Regions from separate parts of the Shewanella sp. AC34-MNA-CIBAN-0136 genome, predicted to be linked through region 1. Evidence: predicted binding sites of a transcription regulator. Region 1 holds the regulator's gene; the other holds the start of a gene.
What was found. Region 1 encodes MetJ, which represses methionine synthesis genes. Its sites were predicted from a motif close to TAGACGTCTAGACGTCTA; they were not measured.

Region 2: a site for MetJ is predicted at 2,555-2,572, ahead of metH (methionine synthase). Genes of this name have one in related genera too.

What each region holds. Positions count from the first base shown of each region.
Region 1 covers NZ_JBEOPJ010000010.1:92,227-100,703, reverse strand. Annotated here, with positions in the region: gene AAEY94_RS11805 (DUF1097 domain-containing protein) at 466-957, shown strand; gene AAEY94_RS11800 (hypothetical protein) at 1,257-1,463, opposite strand; gene AAEY94_RS11795 (bifunctional aspartate kinase/homoserine dehydrogenase II) at 1,631-4,024, opposite strand; gene metB (cystathionine gamma-synthase) at 4,156-5,325, opposite strand; gene metJ (met regulon transcriptional regulator MetJ) at 5,534-5,848, shown strand; gene AAEY94_RS11780 (sulfite exporter TauE/SafE family protein) at 5,924-6,664, shown strand; gene AAEY94_RS11775 (c-type cytochrome) at 7,029-7,358, shown strand; gene AAEY94_RS11770 (DUF3373 domain-containing protein) at 7,507-8,477, shown strand, end outside.
Region 2 covers NZ_JBEOPJ010000004.1:221,873-230,349, forward strand. Annotated here, with positions in the region: gene AAEY94_RS05820 (FecCD family ABC transporter permease) at 1-538, opposite strand, end outside; gene AAEY94_RS05825 (ABC transporter ATP-binding protein) at 531-1,340, opposite strand; cobalamin riboswitch at 1,420-1,540, opposite strand; gene AAEY94_RS05830 (histidine phosphatase family protein) at 1,771-2,514, opposite strand; gene metH (methionine synthase) at 2,798-6,514, shown strand; gene AAEY94_RS05840 (DUF6795 domain-containing protein) at 7,103-7,588, shown strand; gene AAEY94_RS05845 (lipase family protein) at 7,617-8,477, shown strand, end outside.

The sequences.
Region 1 (8,477 bases):
CATTTGGCCGTTTGGACGTCTATATGTCCATATACTAGTTTAACTGCATACTAAGTCAAGCTAAAAAACCATCAATAAGCAATTTGTAATAATCACATTAACGCTAGGCCTAAATCATAGACAATATAAAACGGCTGAAAACAGCCGTTTGTTCATCTATCTGCAGGCTTTTTGTTCATCAGCCTGCAAACAGTGTCATTTGATAATGTTCAAATTATTTTTTAAAAAGTGCGCTAACACTTAGGTTCTAACAAAGTTAATAGCATTAGTGACTATATCTGGTGTTAATGTGCGGTAGACATGATGACTCTCTCACAATTATCGAGTGCATAACGTTTGGTTTTATTAGCAGTTGCTTTTATTTGCGAACTGGATCGACTTTTGTAAAACCTAACTGCCTAAATTTAGTTTATTGTGCTAAATTTAGAACTCACCGTTCTAATTTTAATCTTTTGTGAGGCAACCATGGCGCATCGTTGGCAAATTGCAATTTCTGCTGGTTTATTAGCAGCTGTTTGGGCTGGTCTTGCTGATGTATTTCATCTCGTGACATGGGTCGGCTTTCTGGGCTGCAGTACCTTTTTCGCTCAAACGGAAACTGGCGCTAAAGGCATGATGATGGCGATGATGACCAATCTTTCCGGTGTATTCTGGGGCTGGTTAATTATTGCAGGCAGCGGTGTTCTAGGTTCGCCAATGATCAGCTATGCATTAACAGGCATTGTCACCGCATTTATGTGCTTACAAGCCAGTAATAAAAACTTCGCCTTTATTCCCGGCACCTTTATCGGTTGTTGCATCACTTTTGCCTTAAATGCTGATCTAGCCGCTATCATTCCACCACTTATTATCGGCGCCGTACTCGGTTACAGCATGAGCCTACTCACAGGCCTATTAATAACGTTAACCGATAAAACAGCTGAATCATTAAAAGATGACGCAGTAGAAGAAGCCTAAGCACAGGCGACTTAGATTGTGTCGCCTTAAGAGTATTCGTTACCTGAGAATAAATAAAGATAACTAAAGACTGGGCCAATCTTTAAAGACTCGCAAAAATAGTATCCATAAACATCACTTCAAATTGGTCGAACTCTCGATCGGATATTCATATAATAAAAAGTTTAAGCCCTTCTATTATTGAGCTTTTTCAGCACTTAGAATAAGGACGCAGCTTTATGCTACCTATTCATTTTTATTATCTATTGTTCGTTTATGTCGAGGAGATGATTAAGCTTACATGGAACAGTCTCATTAGATTACTGATACCAAATGGTAATATTTAACGTCGCTGGCATAAATGACCCACCGCTTTGAGTTTGTTTAATTTCGGTGATTTCTATAGATGTTTGTGTGGATAACCATAAATTAATTTCGTCTTGTAAACCACAATCAGCTTGTTCTATCGGTTTCATCCAAAAGCTTAGTTTAGGTTTTAACACTTTAGTAAATACTTTGATTTTCATAATTATTTTGAACTCCATTTCAAGATGTGAACACTTGTCATCTAACATTTTAGTATTTATGCGTTGAGCGGTTTGCGGCAAATAAAGAAAAGAGCTGAATTTCAGCTCTCAAACATTCCCGAGATGACATAAAAAAAGACCATTAATAATGGTCTTTTTTAACAAAACTACTCTTGCAACAAGTCTTTGCAAATATGCACCAAATCCGACTGCACAGCCGCAGCAGTCACCTCACGCCCAGCCCCTGGACCGCGAATAATCAATGGATTACCTTGATAAAACGCACTGCGAATAACAAACACATTATCCCCTGGGGTTAAATTCGCATAAGGATGATTATTATCAACCCACTGCAAACCCACTTCAGCCTGTAACTTACCTTCGACTTTATCCAGCGAAGCCACATAACGTAGCACCTTGTTCTGTTCAGCTGCAGCGACATACTGCTGCAACAAATCATCGTCTAACTCACTGATGCGCGCTAAAAAATCTTCTAGTGACAACTCTGCTAAAGCTTGAGGCACTAATGAGTTAAGACTAATATCGTCTAGCTCTACCGCTAAACCTATCTCGCGAGCCAAGATTAACAACTTACGTTGCATATCGCGGCCAGATAAGTCATCGCGTGGATCCGGTTCAGTAATACCTAAACTGCGAGCATGCAGTACTAATTCTGAGAACGGCTTACTGCCATCATAATTTTCGAACAACCAACATAACGTGCCCGAGAAAATACCACCCACGGCTTCAATAGTGTCACCACTATTACGTAAGTCATTTAACGCATGTTGAATAGGTAAACCTGCGCCACAGCTGGCGTTATAGCGCCAAAATAAGCGGCGATTACTCAGCTGCTGCTTTAATTCACGATAAAATGGCAATGGCCCTGAGCCGGCTAATTTATTGGCACTTACCACATGAATACCACGGGCAAATAGCTCGGGATATTGTAAGGTTAAGGCGGCACTCGCACTGATATCTAAGGCGACAATTTCATCGCATGATAACTGCGCTAATTGATCAAACAGTTGATCATAATCCCATTCAATACCTTGCTGTTGATAATCTTGTTGCCATTGTTCAAGGTTAATTCCGTCGTTAGAAATTAACGCTTTTTTCGAACCAACTAAACCAACTAACTCAACAGAGGCTTCGAGTTCATGATCTAATGCTGGACTGGCGCGTTTAAACAAATCAATCCACGCCTCACCAATGTTACCCACTCCCAGCAATAACACTCCAATACGCATTCTTGGTCCAGCACAACGACGATGTACTTTTTGGGTCAATAAACTCACTTGAGCTTGCGGGACTAAAGTGACCAAACTTAATGCATCTTGATAAATCGGTTTGGCATCACGACTGAGTAGTCGGGCAAAACTGCGTCTAAAGTGATGAGCATCGGCACTGACTAATGCCACTAGGCCTAAGTCAGTTTGGGCACTCAATTCTTCAATCAAAAATTCACTGCTGTATTGAGTGAGCAAAGCTTGCACTTGTTTTTGGCTTTCAAGCGTTAACGCCAACTCAAACTTATGTTGTGCTAGCGACCAATAAGCTAACGGTGTGATACCTGCTTTTTCTAAAATAGCCAACAATGGTTCAATATCTGCGTTCATTTTAAAACTAAACAACACCACTTCATTTAAGTTAGTGACCACAGGCGCACTCGCTGATGAACTCAGTGGCGCGATTAAAGTAAAGTCAGTGTGTGAAGCATAGCTTGAGCGTACCGCTAAACTCACTTCAGTATTAAACAGTGGCTGTAAGGTACGAGAATGCAGTACAGGAGAGCCCAGGCGCGCTAGGCGATCGGCTTCTGCGAGTGACATACTCTTGAGTAATTTAGCATCATTAATTTTATTCGGGTCGGCGTTAAATACCCCTTCAACGTCGGTCCAAATGGTCACACGTTCAATGTCAGCTAAGCTGGCAATTAAGGTGGCACTAAAATCAGAACCATTGCGACCCAGCAATAAGGTATCGCCGTGGCGGTTAGCGCATATAAAGCCGGTGATCACTAAACGCTCTTGCGGGTGCAAGGCTAATAAGGCTTGTACCTTGTCACGAGACTCAGCCACTAAAATATTGGGTACGGCACCTTCATCGGCTACCAAAATAGAGCACGCATCGACATGAGTCGCAGCTACGCCCATTTCTCTTAACAAAGCGGCCATTAAGCGCGCCGACCAACGTTCACCAAAACTCACCACTTGGTTTAATTGGTAATCGTTACGTTGCTCTAAAGATAATAAGCTGACTAACTGAGATTTGTCGGTAGACAAACGTTCGCGTAAATCACGCGCTTGCTCGTTTGATAATAATTGTTCAATTAACGTCTGCTGGTAACTGATCAGAATTTGCAGCTCTTCTTGCCACAACTGACCGCTGTCACGCAGGCTCAATAATTTGTATAAGAAGTTAGTCGTTTTTCCGGCGGCGGATACCACAACTAAATCATCACTCTGACCATGCGTAAGTAGAATATGTGCAACACGGCGATAGCAATCTGCATCCGCTAAACTTGAACCACCAAACTTATGTAAATGACTTCGCGTCATTACTGACTCCTTAAACAACTACGACTTTTGTTGCGACTGCTAGACTTCTATTTTGAAACCAATAGTGTTGCAAGTGCATGTTTTGCTATTTTACCCAATTTGGTCGAAACCACAGCTAACTTAAACTCGAATTAAGCTGATTTTATCGCGGCAACAGCTGCTAGGCCTGCTTGAATATCGGCCAAGAGGTCATCTGCATCTTCAATACCGACAGATAGTCTCAATAAAGTCTCTTTAATACCAGCCTCTTGCCTTGCTTGTGGGTCCATTGCTCGATGGGTCATAGTGGCCGGAACGGCGACTAAACTTTCCACCCCGCCTAAACTTTCGGCAACACTAAACAACGACAGCGCCTTTAAAAATGCCACTACTTCCGCTTCGCCGCCGATTAACTCAAAACTTAACATAGCACCAAAGCCTTGTTGTTGTTTTGCCGCAATTTCGTGACCTGGATGGTCTTTTAAACCCGGATAATACACCTTGGCCACCACATCACTGGCGCTGAGTAACTCAACAATCTTTTGTGCATTACGTTGATGCTCACGAATTCGTACCGCTAAAGTACGTAAGCCTCGCAAGGTTAAATAACTGTCAAATGCTGAACCCGTAAGCCCAAGAGTATTTGACCACCAATGTAACAACTCACCCACTTGAGGATCTTTAGCCACTACAGCCCCACCGACCACATCGCTATGACCATTGATGTATTTGGTGGTTGAGTGAATCACAATGTCTGCACCTAATAATAATGGCTGCTGTAATATTGGTGATAAAAAGGTGTTATCGACTGTCACTAGCGCGCCAACGTCATGGCAAGCGATACTAATGGCATTAATGTCTACCACCCGCAATAAAGGATTCGATGGCGTTTCTAACCACACCATTTTCGGTTTTTGAGCTATCGCTTTGCTCAGCGCTTGCGCATCAGTTTGATCAACAACCAATAACTTAAATTGGCCTTTTTTGGCCAAATTAGTAAATAAGCGGTAACTGCCACCATAACAATCGTGCGGCACAACCAATAAATCCTCTGGGCCAAGTAAGCTAGTCACCAATGTAATCGCCGCCATGCCGGTACATGTCACCACGCCGGTAGCACCTTGCTCGAGTTTGGCGAGTGCGTCACCTAAAATACATCGAGTAGGATTACCCGAACGACTGTAATCAAACTCGCGCGGATTATTGTGGCCATCGAATGAATAATTGGTCGATAAATAAATCGGTGGCACGATAGCACCATGTTGTGTGTCTGTTTCAATACCTTGGCGAACGGCCAATGTGGCGTTTTGATGCTTAGTCATGGTAACTCCTAAAATTTCACAAACACACAAAGAGATGTCTAGACGTCCAAATTTACCTAAGAGATCCCCATCCGTCAACTTAAATAGACGTTTAGACGTCTAAACATCAAGAAATCTATTTGCAATCGGGATTAAATAGTAGCAATAATTTGACTAGAGATTGTAACGGTTTAAAATCTGCAGCGTATTTATCGTTAAGGGTAAGTTAATGACTGAGTGGAATGGCGAATATATCAGCCCATATGCCGAGCACGGCAAAAAAAATGAACAAGTAAAAAAAATTACGGTTTCTATCCCTTTAAAAGTATTAAAAGTACTGACGGATGAGCGGACGCGTCGCCAGATAAATAATCTGCGCCATGCAACTAACAGTGAACTGCTATGCGAAGCATTTTTGCATGCGTACACAGGTCAACCATTACCTTATGACGGTGATCTATCAAAAGATCAGCCTGATAGCATTCCAAGTGAAGCGAAAAAGTTAATGGATGATATGGGTATCGAGTGGGAAGAGCTCGAATAATTCACTGATTAGTCAATACCTCACAGACTTTGAAACGACCCTAATAAGAAGTCGTCATGTTTTTAAAGAGAACTTATGATGTCATTTATCGATCCAACGACCTTGATACTGGCATCGATTATCGTGTTTTTTGGCGCGCTAACCCAAAGCTTAATTGGCTTTGGGTTAGCCGTTGTTGCAAGCCCGCTGCTGTATATTGTTAATCCTCAATTAGTTCCTGTTCCTATTATTGTTATGGGCTTTGCCATTTCTGCAATGACCTTATTTAGAGAACGCGGTCATCTACAATTTAATGGTTTGCAATATGCCTTACTCGGGCGGATCCCTGGGGGGTTTTTAGGCGCTGGATTATTGCTGTTTGCCCCACAAGCCATACTAGGCTTAGTGATTGCAGGCATTGTGTTTATTGCTGTTATTCTTAGCATCTTTCGCTTTACCGCCCCTATTAATCGCCTCAGTTTATTTATCGCTGGGGTATTTTCAGGCATATTTGGCAATATCGCTGCTATCGGTGGTCCACCAATGGCCATTTTGCTTGCAGGCCAAGACCCAGGTCAGTTTAGAGCGGCATTATCTGCCTTTTTCGTGTTTAGCTCATTAATTGCCTTAGCTATTCTAACCATCGTCGGCTTAGTTGAAGTGAAGCATTTATGGCTATCACTGCTATTATTGCCTTCAGTCGTTGCTGGTTATCTTGTCTCAGGTAGATTAATTGGCCGCGTTGATAAAGATAAAACCCGCATAGTCACCTTAGTGTTATGTAGTATTAGTGCCACTGTGTTAGTGATTATGTCGACCAACACGTTAATGAGCTAATCAGCTAATCAGCTATTCTGTACCTGTAAACAAAACCAGCCATCAATGGGCTTGTTCGCTAATAATGATTAAAATCTTCCCCTTCTATTTATCAAGCAGTCTATTTCTCACCTAAAAACGCCATCAATAAGTATCAAAAAAACCACTTTTATCTCCTCTAGCAAAATCCTCATCTTGGCGCAATAGATCCACATCACACTAGTTCATTAGATTTCTTTCAATTAACTTTTTTTCAATTAGATTTTTCTCATGGATATGATCTACTTCAAATTAACACTACTCACTTTTAGGTAACATTGTTTACAGCAAATAAATAATTAAATGCTGTTAATGCACAACCCTAATAAGCCCGACAGAGGACAAAATGATGAACACTTACATTAAAGTTGGTATCGCAGTTGCTATGGCATTATCACTTGGCACCCAAGTGATGGCCGCAGATGGTGGTAATCCTAAAAAAGGTAAGCACCTGTACAAAAAAGAATGTAAAGCCTGCCACAGCGCTAACAGTGAAGGTCCTGAATTAACCCCAATGACCAAAACCATGAGCCAATGGGATCGTTTCTTTACTCGTGATAAGCACAAAGCTAAACCTGCCGTTTTTGAAGCCTTATCAGAAAAAGACATAAAAGATATTCAACAGTTTTTATATGACCACGCCGCCGATTCAGACCAACCAGCTACTTGCGGCTAAATCATCAATGCTGAGTATCTTTTCGTTCTAAACGAAACATCAGCCAATAAACCAAACGAAAAAACTGTGAGGCTTAGCCTCAGGGATCCTGACACAAAAAATTTGCCAAATTGACCTTGTTATTTGGCAAATAAAGGGGAGAAAGACCATGAGAACTCTCATCTCAATATTAGTGGCTAACGCGCTCTTTATGAGCGGCGCAAGCCTAGCAGCAGATACCGATGCACAAAAGATTGCCGATCTTAAACAACAACTGGCTACTATTAATGAAGATCTTGATTACTTAAATTCACGAGTTGACAAAACCGAGCGTCACACAGCCTTAGACAGAATAGCCATTACGGGTGATTTTAGAACCAAAGCACATTCATTACATTATCAAAACGTCACTTGGAACCCAGCCATGAACGTTAACTTTTCTGACTTTGGCGCTAAAGCCATGTCAGGAGTATTTGGCGATCCAAACAGTGCTACCTCACCGTTAGGCCAAATGATGATGGCAAACCCTGATTTAGCCAGCGCGTTTCAAAGCGGTATGCTGCAAGGCGTTATGCCAATGCTGTTGGGCCAAAAAACCCAACAGGACATTGATAACGATATATTTTACACCACGCGCTTACGCCTAAACATTGACGCTAAAGTGTGGGATAACGTCAGCTTTGCAGGACGTTTAACCATGTTTAAGAGCTGGGGAGACTCTGCTGGAGTTAAAGTATTCGACTCATGGAACTCATTCACCATGGACGGCACCAGTAGCGGTAGCACCAGTGGTGATGAGTTAAAAGTAGAGCGCGCCTATTTTAATTGGAAAGACATTAATGGTAGTGGCACTTACCTTTCTATTGGACGTCGCCCTTCAACGTACGGTCCACCAAATCATTATCGTGAAAATGAACTCAGAGGCGGCACGCCATCAGGTCACTTAGTCAATTTCAACTTCGATGGTCTTACCTTAGGTTACAACTTGGGTGATATCACCGGTATTGAAGGTCAAACAGTGCGTTTTTGCTATGGCCAAGGCTTTGAATCACAGTACGGCAATGGCGAATTGTTTGGTGACATCATCACTAAAGATACCCACCTCGGCGGGTTTAATATCGACGTGATTAATGACGGTAA
Region 2 (8,477 bases), on a different contig from region 1:
GTCCCGACAAAATAAACACCACCAACACCGATAAACTGGCGCCGATGAATGCTCCTATCGGTATGCTTAATGTCGACCAAGACCACCAAGGTTGCGCGGTAAAGCTTGGCGCTATAGTCAATACACCAGAAAACATTTCGGCAAACAAACCGGTTTGACTGAATAACGACACCACCAGCACTGCACCAAATGACGCCCCGGAGCTAATGCCAAACAAATACGGGTCGGCCAACGGGTTGCGGGTCACGGTTTGTAATACACTGCCTGCTATAGACAACCCTGCGCCAGCCACAAAGGCCAACAAAATTCTCGGTAAGCGTAATTCAAGCACAATACGTTGGGTTATCGTAACCGCATGTTCACTGCCATCAATCGCACTCGGCATGTCGCCGCCTAATAAGGTATTAAATATCATTAATACGTCATTAAGATGAATGTTGGCCGCCCCAAAACTGGCGGCAAATATCGGGGTAAGCAGCGTAGCCAATACCAACAGACTGAAACAAACGTAATACCGACGTTGCGATGCATCAATCATGATCGGGGCATCCTTTCTGGCTAGGTTGGTAACCATAAAAATAACTGATCAGCGGCTTACCGTGTTGTGGGTGAAGATTAATGTCGCAGCACACACCAAACACCTCACTAATTTGCCGTTCGGTTAGCACTTCTGTTGGGGTACCTTTAGCAATTAATCGTCCTTGGTCGAGTAGCAGTAATTTATCGCACATTGCACTGGCTAAATTCAGATCGTGTATAGAAGCAATAACACTGATGCCTAAAGATGCAACAAGTTCAAGAATTTGAATTTGATAACGAATATCTAAGTGATTGGTCGGTTCATCTAAAATAAGAATATGCGGCTGTTGCACAATGGCGCGGGCAATTAGGGCACGTTGTTTTTCACCGCCAGATAACAGTTCATATTGTTGCTGAGCTTTTTGCTGTAATCCAACTTTGGTTAAGGCACTCACCACACGTTCACGGTCTTGGGCTGTGTTAGAGTCAAACAAGCCTTTATGCGGAGTAAGCCCCATCAACACTAATTGCTCGGTGGTCATGTCAAAATAATGCGGGGTATCTTGTTGCACCACAGCAATATTCTGCGCTAACAACTTAGAGGAATACTCACTGATGGGTTTAGAAAATATCTCAATATCGCCGCTGGTCGGCACAATATAGCGATATAAGCAGCGTAGCAGGCTCGACTTGCCTGCGCCATTGGGACCAATTAGTCCTAGCATCTGGCCTTTAGGCAAACTGAAATGAATGTCCGCCAGAATCGTTTTATTATCGACTTGCCAAAAAAGATGATTTACATCTAATACAGATTCAGACATGAAAGTTAGCCCGCCATGTCCAATTAATTAACACAAACATCTATTTAATAACTCCCCTAAGTCACCCGCTTAGGCATGGATATTGAGGCGATTCAAAGCTGGTATCTGACTTATGTCCCCATATTCGATGGGTACATCTACAGTTGCGGGTACAGTTTGGGCTTATCCCAATTCCCAATACCTTGAAAGGCACTATGGTTTCGACGCAGATTATTACGACAATTATGACGCAAATAACTATTCAAATTACGGCGCTGATAACTATGCCAATAACTATGCCAATAACTATGCAAATTGTGACACTAATGACTACGCACGTTATGGCGCAGATTATTATGCAAATTATTACGCAAATTATTACGCAAATTATTACGCAAATTATGGCGCAAAAATAATGACACTATGGTTATAACGCTCAGCCAATGAAGTGTTACGGCCAATGTAATGTAAAGCTCACTTCAGCGGTATTGCTATTCATTGCTGTCGCTTGAAAAGCGTCAACCTTATCAACATCATCAGGCCAATAGACATCGAGCACCATAATAGCAGCATAGGGGATTGCTAGGTTAGCGAATAATCCGCTAGATTGGCCAACCTTAAGCACATAGCCCATTAAGCAACGCATCACCCCACCGTGAGTAACCACTAACGCATGGGGACAATCGACAGCTTGAGCGGTTTGCGGCACGGTTTGCCCTTGTTGTTCGTCTATTGGCAGTAAACAAGAGTGCTGCTGGTGACACGAGCGCCATAGTTCATCCACCACGCTCATAAGCCCGGTCTCCACTCTCGCAGCAAAATCAATCACCGACTCGGCATTATCTGGCGTGCTATCAGCCGACCATGGGTTATGCCAGTAAGCATCAAATTTAGCAGGGTTTTGTTGGTAAATTGCATCAAACGATTGCCCATCCCAGACGCCAAAATCAATTTCTTGCAGTGCTGGTATCGTCGTTAACGGTAATGTTAATCGCTGCGTTAAAGGCTGGCTGAATTGCTGACACCGTTGCAATGGCGAACTAAACACATGGCTAATTGGATATTGCAGTTCAGCAAACGCTTGCTGCATTTGGGCCATTCCAGTGTCGGTGAGCTTTACATCGGTTTGGCCGCGAAATATTGCCCCACCTTCGCATTCTCCATGGCGCATTAATATTATCTTGGCTTGTTTCATTTAATTCAGCCTTGCTCTAGTGATAAAAATTCGCGTACTATGGACGTCTATACGTTTATATGTCTAAAATACTATCTTAAAAGATAATCATTTAGAAGATAATCATTGTACGCAGTAATTGTCCAAGGCAATTGCCTGCAACGGTTAAAGCAACCGTTGTGTATAACTGTTATTTACAACACTTGTGCACAGCAATGATGTTATCGCCCTACTATTGTAAAAATAAGGGTATGCTTATCTCAATCAAGGTATCAAGCAACATAGTGATAAAAAGGTAACTGTTATGGCGAAATCGACTTCTTACAGTCAAACACTTAAACAACTTAATGCATTGTTAGCGCAGCGTATTGTGATTTTAGATGGCGCCATGGGCACCATGATCCAAGACTATAAGTTGGAAGAAGAAGATTATCGTGGCGAGCGTTTTAAAGATTGGCATTGCGATGTTAAAGGCAACAACGACTTATTAGTACTCAGCCAACCGCAAATCATTAAAGATATTCATACTCAGTACCTGCTAAACGGTGCCGACATTATTGAAACTAACACCTTTAACGCCACCACCATTGCCATGGCCGACTACGACATGCAGTCGCTGGCCGCTGAAATTAACCTTGCTGGCGCCCGAGTCGCCCGCCAAGCTGCCGACGAAGTGGCAGCGCAAACAGGTTCACCACGTTATGTGGCCGGTGTATTAGGCCCAACCAACCGTACTTGCTCTATCAGTCCAGACGTTAACGACCCAGCGTTTCGTAATGTCAGTTTCGACCAATTAGTCGACGCTTATGTCGAATCCACCAGCGCCTTAATTGAAGGTGGCGCCGATATCATTATGGTTGAAACCATTTTTGATACTTTAAACGCCAAAGCCGCCCTATTTGCGATTGAAAAAGTATTCGATCAACTTGGCGATCGCCTACCCGTTATGATCTCTGGCACTATTACCGACGCCTCTGGTCGTACATTAACCGGCCAAACCACCGAAGCCTTTTATAACTCTTTACGCCACATCAAGCCGTTATCGATTGGCCTTAACTGCGCCCTCGGACCAAAAGAGCTGCGCCCGTACGTTGAAGAATTGTCACGTATTGCCGAATGTTATGTCTCTGCCCACCCAAATGCTGGCTTACCCAACGAATTTGGTGGCTACGATGAAACCCCAGAAGAAATGGCCGAAGTCATTAATCAATGGGCTCAAGAAGGCATGCTCAACATTGTCGGCGGTTGTTGTGGTAGTACACCCGCACACATTAGTGCTATTCGTGAAGCGGTGCTCAGACACGAACCAAGACAGATACCAGATATACCTGTGGCGTGTCGTTTATCGGGCCTAGAGCCACTCACCATCGACAAAAACTCGTTATTTGTTAACGTCGGTGAGCGCGCTAACGTGACCGGTTCGGCTAAGTTTTTACGCTTAATTAAAGAAGAAAAGTTTGAAGAAGCCTTAGATGTCGTGCGCGAGCAGGTTGAAAATGGCGCGCAAATTATCGACGTCAACATGGACGAAGGTATGCTTGATGGCGTGGCGTCAATGGCGAAGTTTTTAAACTTAATCGCCTCTGAGCCCGACATCTCCCGCGTGCCCATCATGATTGACTCATCAAAGTGGGAAGTCATTGAAGCTGGGCTTAAATGCGTTCAAGGCAAGTCGATTGTTAACTCTATTTCGATGAAAGAAGGCGAAGCCAAATTTATTGAACAAGCCACCTTAGTAAAACGCTATGGTGCGGCAGCCATTATAATGGCCTTTGACGAAGACGGCCAAGCCGATACACGTGAGCGTAAAACCCAAATCTGTACCCGTGCTTATCGCATTTTGGTTGATGTTGTTGGCTTTCCACCAGAAGACATTATTTTTGACCCTAACATTTTCGCCATTGCCACCGGTATTGATGAACACGACAACTATGCCGTCGACTTTATCGAATCGATAAAAGACATAAAAGCCACCTTGCCACACGCAATGATCTCAGGCGGCGTGTCTAACGTGTCATTCTCGTTCCGCGGTAACAACCCAGTACGCGAAGCCATTCACGCGGTGTTTTTATACCATGCCATTCAAGCCGGCATGGACATGGGTATTGTTAACGCTGGTCAGTTAGCCATATACGATGATATTGAACCAGAGCTGAAAAAACGGGTTGAAAACGTAGTTCAAAACTTACCATGTCCGGTAGCCGACTCAAACAACACCGAGCAACTACTCGACATCGCTGAAAGCTTTAGAGGCGATGGCTCACAAGTGGCCAAAAAAGAAGATTTAGCTTGGCGCAGCTGGCCGGTATCCAAACGTTTATCGCACGCATTGGTTAAAGGCATTACCGAATTTATTGATGAAGACACCGAAGCTGCTCGTCAAGAAGCCGTGCGCCCGCTCGATGTTATTGAAGGACCGCTGATGGACGGCATGAACGTGGTCGGCGACTTATTTGGTGCTGGCAAAATGTTCTTACCGCAAGTGGTCAAATCGGCACGAGTAATGAAAAAAGCCGTCGCTTACCTAAACCCATATATTGAGCTTGAAAAGGTTGCTGGCCAGTCAAACGGGCGAATTTTAATGGTCACAGTAAAAGGTGATGTGCATGACATCGGTAAAAATATTGTTGGAGTAGTACTTGCCTGTAACGGCTACGAAGTGGTCGATCTTGGGGTCATGGTATCGGTCGATAAAATTCTCGATGCAGTAAAAGAGCATAATATCGACATCATCGGCATGTCAGGTTTAATCACGCCAAGCTTGGATGAAATGGTCCACAACGTGAAAACCTTCCACCGTGAAGGCTTAACCATCCCTGCTATTATCGGTGGTGCAACCTGCTCTAAAATTCATACTGCAGTAAAAATAGCACCGCATTACCCACACGGCGCAATTTACATTGCCGATGCATCTCGCGCTGTACCTATGGTGTCTAAGCTGATTAATAACGCCACTCGCCAAGCAACCATCGACGAGGCCTACGCAGAATACGACATGATGCGTGAAAAACGTTTGTCGCAAACCAAGCGTAAAACCATCGTGTCGATTGAAGCCGCACGCGAAAACCGTTGTAAACACGACTGGGAAAACTACACCCCATTTACGCCTAATGTATTAGGTCGCCAGGTGTTTGATGACTATCCATTAGAAGACCTAGTCGAACGTATCGATTGGACACCGTTCTTTAGAAGCTGGGAACTGCACGGTCATTACCCTGAAATTTTAAAAGACAAAGTCGTTGGTGAAGAAGCGGTTAAATTATTTGCCGACGGCCAAGCCATGTTGAAGCAAATTATTGCTGAAAAATGGCTTACCGCCAAAGCAGTAATCGGTTTATTCCCAGCCAATACCGTCAACCATGACGACATTGAACTGTATACCGATGAAAGCCGCACCACATTGGAAATGACCACTCATCATCTTCGTATGCAGCTTGAACGCGTGGGTAACGACAACTTCTGTTTATCAGACTTTGTTGCTCCAAAAGATTCAGACGTTGCTGATTACATGGGCGGTTTTGCGGTAACGACGGGACACGGGATTGATGAACATGTTGCCCGTTTTGAAGCCAATCACGATGACTACAACGCGATTATGCTTAAATGCTTAGCAGACCGTTTAGCCGAAGCTTTTGCCGAGCGCATGCACGAACGTGTTCGTAAAGAGTTTTGGGGTTATGCCGCGGATGAAGTGCTCGATAACGAAGCGTTAATTCGTGAGCGTTATAAAGGTATTCGCCCAGCGCCAGGTTACCCAGCATGTCCAGATCATACTGAAAAAGGTTTGTTGTGGGATTTGCTAAAACCCGATGAAACGATTGATTTGAACATCACCGAGAGCTTCGCCATGTACCCAACCGCAGCGGTATCTGGCTGGTACTTTGCCCATCCAAAATCACGCTATTTTGGCGTGACTAATATTGGTAAAGATCAGGTAGAAGACTATGCCCAGCGCAAAGGCATGACGTTGGCAGAAGCAGAGAAATGGTTGTCACCGATATTGGACTATGATCCAGAATAGATTTATTTCGAATAGAATGAGTTCAAGAGTAGAAAGAGATCCTGAATAAAGAGAGACCCAGAGTAGATAGTGCTTCTGAATAAAGAGTGCTTCTGAATAAAGAGTGCTTCTGAATAAAGAGTGCTTCTGAATAAAAAGTGAACCTGAAAAAAGGGTAACCTTGAGTCATCACGGTTACTCTTTTTTATGTCCAAACTTGGTTTGGATTTTGGTCAAAAGACTCCATACTGCACGGGTCAAATCAAGCGTTATTCCGGCAATGCTTTTTAGCCGGGATAACGCTTCGTCGTTTTTACAATAAATAACTTAAAACGTCTTTGATCTTCTCAATTTAATTTACTGCTGGATAAAGTAAAAACATCTCAACTGGACATACCCTTTTCATCATTACACTATAAAAAATAGTCATTTATAATAATAGATACCCTTAAAGAATCACTCTACAATAACTTCGTTTAAAAAATAATCATCTGAATTACAAAGCAGGGAGTTGCTTCATCTATGGCCTATAGAGCATATATTGGGATTTTTGCATTCCTGTGTCTGATTGTCGCCGTTAGTTGCTACTCGGAGGAGTCAATGTTTAGCATGTTTAAAAAAGTCGATGTCGAAGTATTTCCTGAAGTGATAGGTAGCTTAACCCATGAGGGAAAACCTCTAGCCGGTATTAAGCTAAAAAGAGGTTATCAATACTCTGGTGTCATGGAAGAAAAAGAATGGGACTACACCACTACAGACGCTGATGGAAAATTTAGCTTTCCTGAAATCATTTACAGCACAGCACATCCAAATAAGCCTTTTGCAGAAACACGTGTATCTCAAACGATTAAAATCGCTGAAGGAAGTCATTCAGATCTAAGACTTTGGCTATCGGTATCTACAGGCGAAAAACATATTTCATATTTAGCTGAAAGGTTGACGCAATTAAACTGCGACGTATCAAATGAAGAAGTTAAAAATGAAATCATTGATGAAGCGTTCTCTAGTGGTGTTGTGCGCTATCAGGTATTGAGTATTTGTCGCTGGCCAGAATTAGAACGATTGGAAGTACAGAAAAGAGAAAAATACGATTAATAAAGCCATTAAATGACAAGGACAGTTTATGAATCAATTATCGCCTAAGTTAGCGTCAGAACTAGCAGCAAATGTTTATAGTTTAATTGATGCAGAGGATGCTGACATATTTGGAAATACCTACATAGAAAAATACTTTGCCATTAATAGCAAAGGTATAGGAAAAACAGGCGGATTTATTTTTAATCGCCAGTCGGGTTTTGCTGTTATGGGATTAGGTAAAGGACAATACCTAGGAGATGCAATCATCGCTATTCGTGGTACTCAGCTTATTGCAGATTGGGGAACGAATGCGCAACTTGGTTTAAGCGTCGGTGATGGTAACCAAATAGTGCACGCTGGATTTAATAATGCTTTTGCTTCACTAAGACAACAAATTGCGACTTTTTTGGATAAGTGGCGTATATCAAATCCCGGAAAAGCGATACATTTTGTCGGTCATAGCTTAGGTGGCGCACTAGCTTCTCTAGCTGCAGACTGGGCATCTGTTAATAACTACGCTTCAAATATTAATTTATACACTTTTGGCTCCCCAAGAGTTGGACAACAAGGTTTTGCCTCGGCTAACACCCATAGACTAAATCAAATTTTTCGCTGCACCCACGGCGCTGATGTAGTCCCAAAAGTGCCTTTATGGCCTTTTATTCATGCGCCTTATCAAGGAGTGGAATATCGCTTAGATAACAGTCAAGGTTTGAGGATTAGTGCTCATGGTATGGATCCTAAAGCTGGAGCCGAACCAGGTTATTTAGTCTCTGCAAACACTGAGCATTGGGGCCATTTACATGTTAAAGCTAGCGAATATTTAAAGCCGGTAAAATTACGTTATGAAAACCGCAATCAAGCAAGCTATTCAGACCAGTGGAGTGACAAACTCAGCGCAGCATTG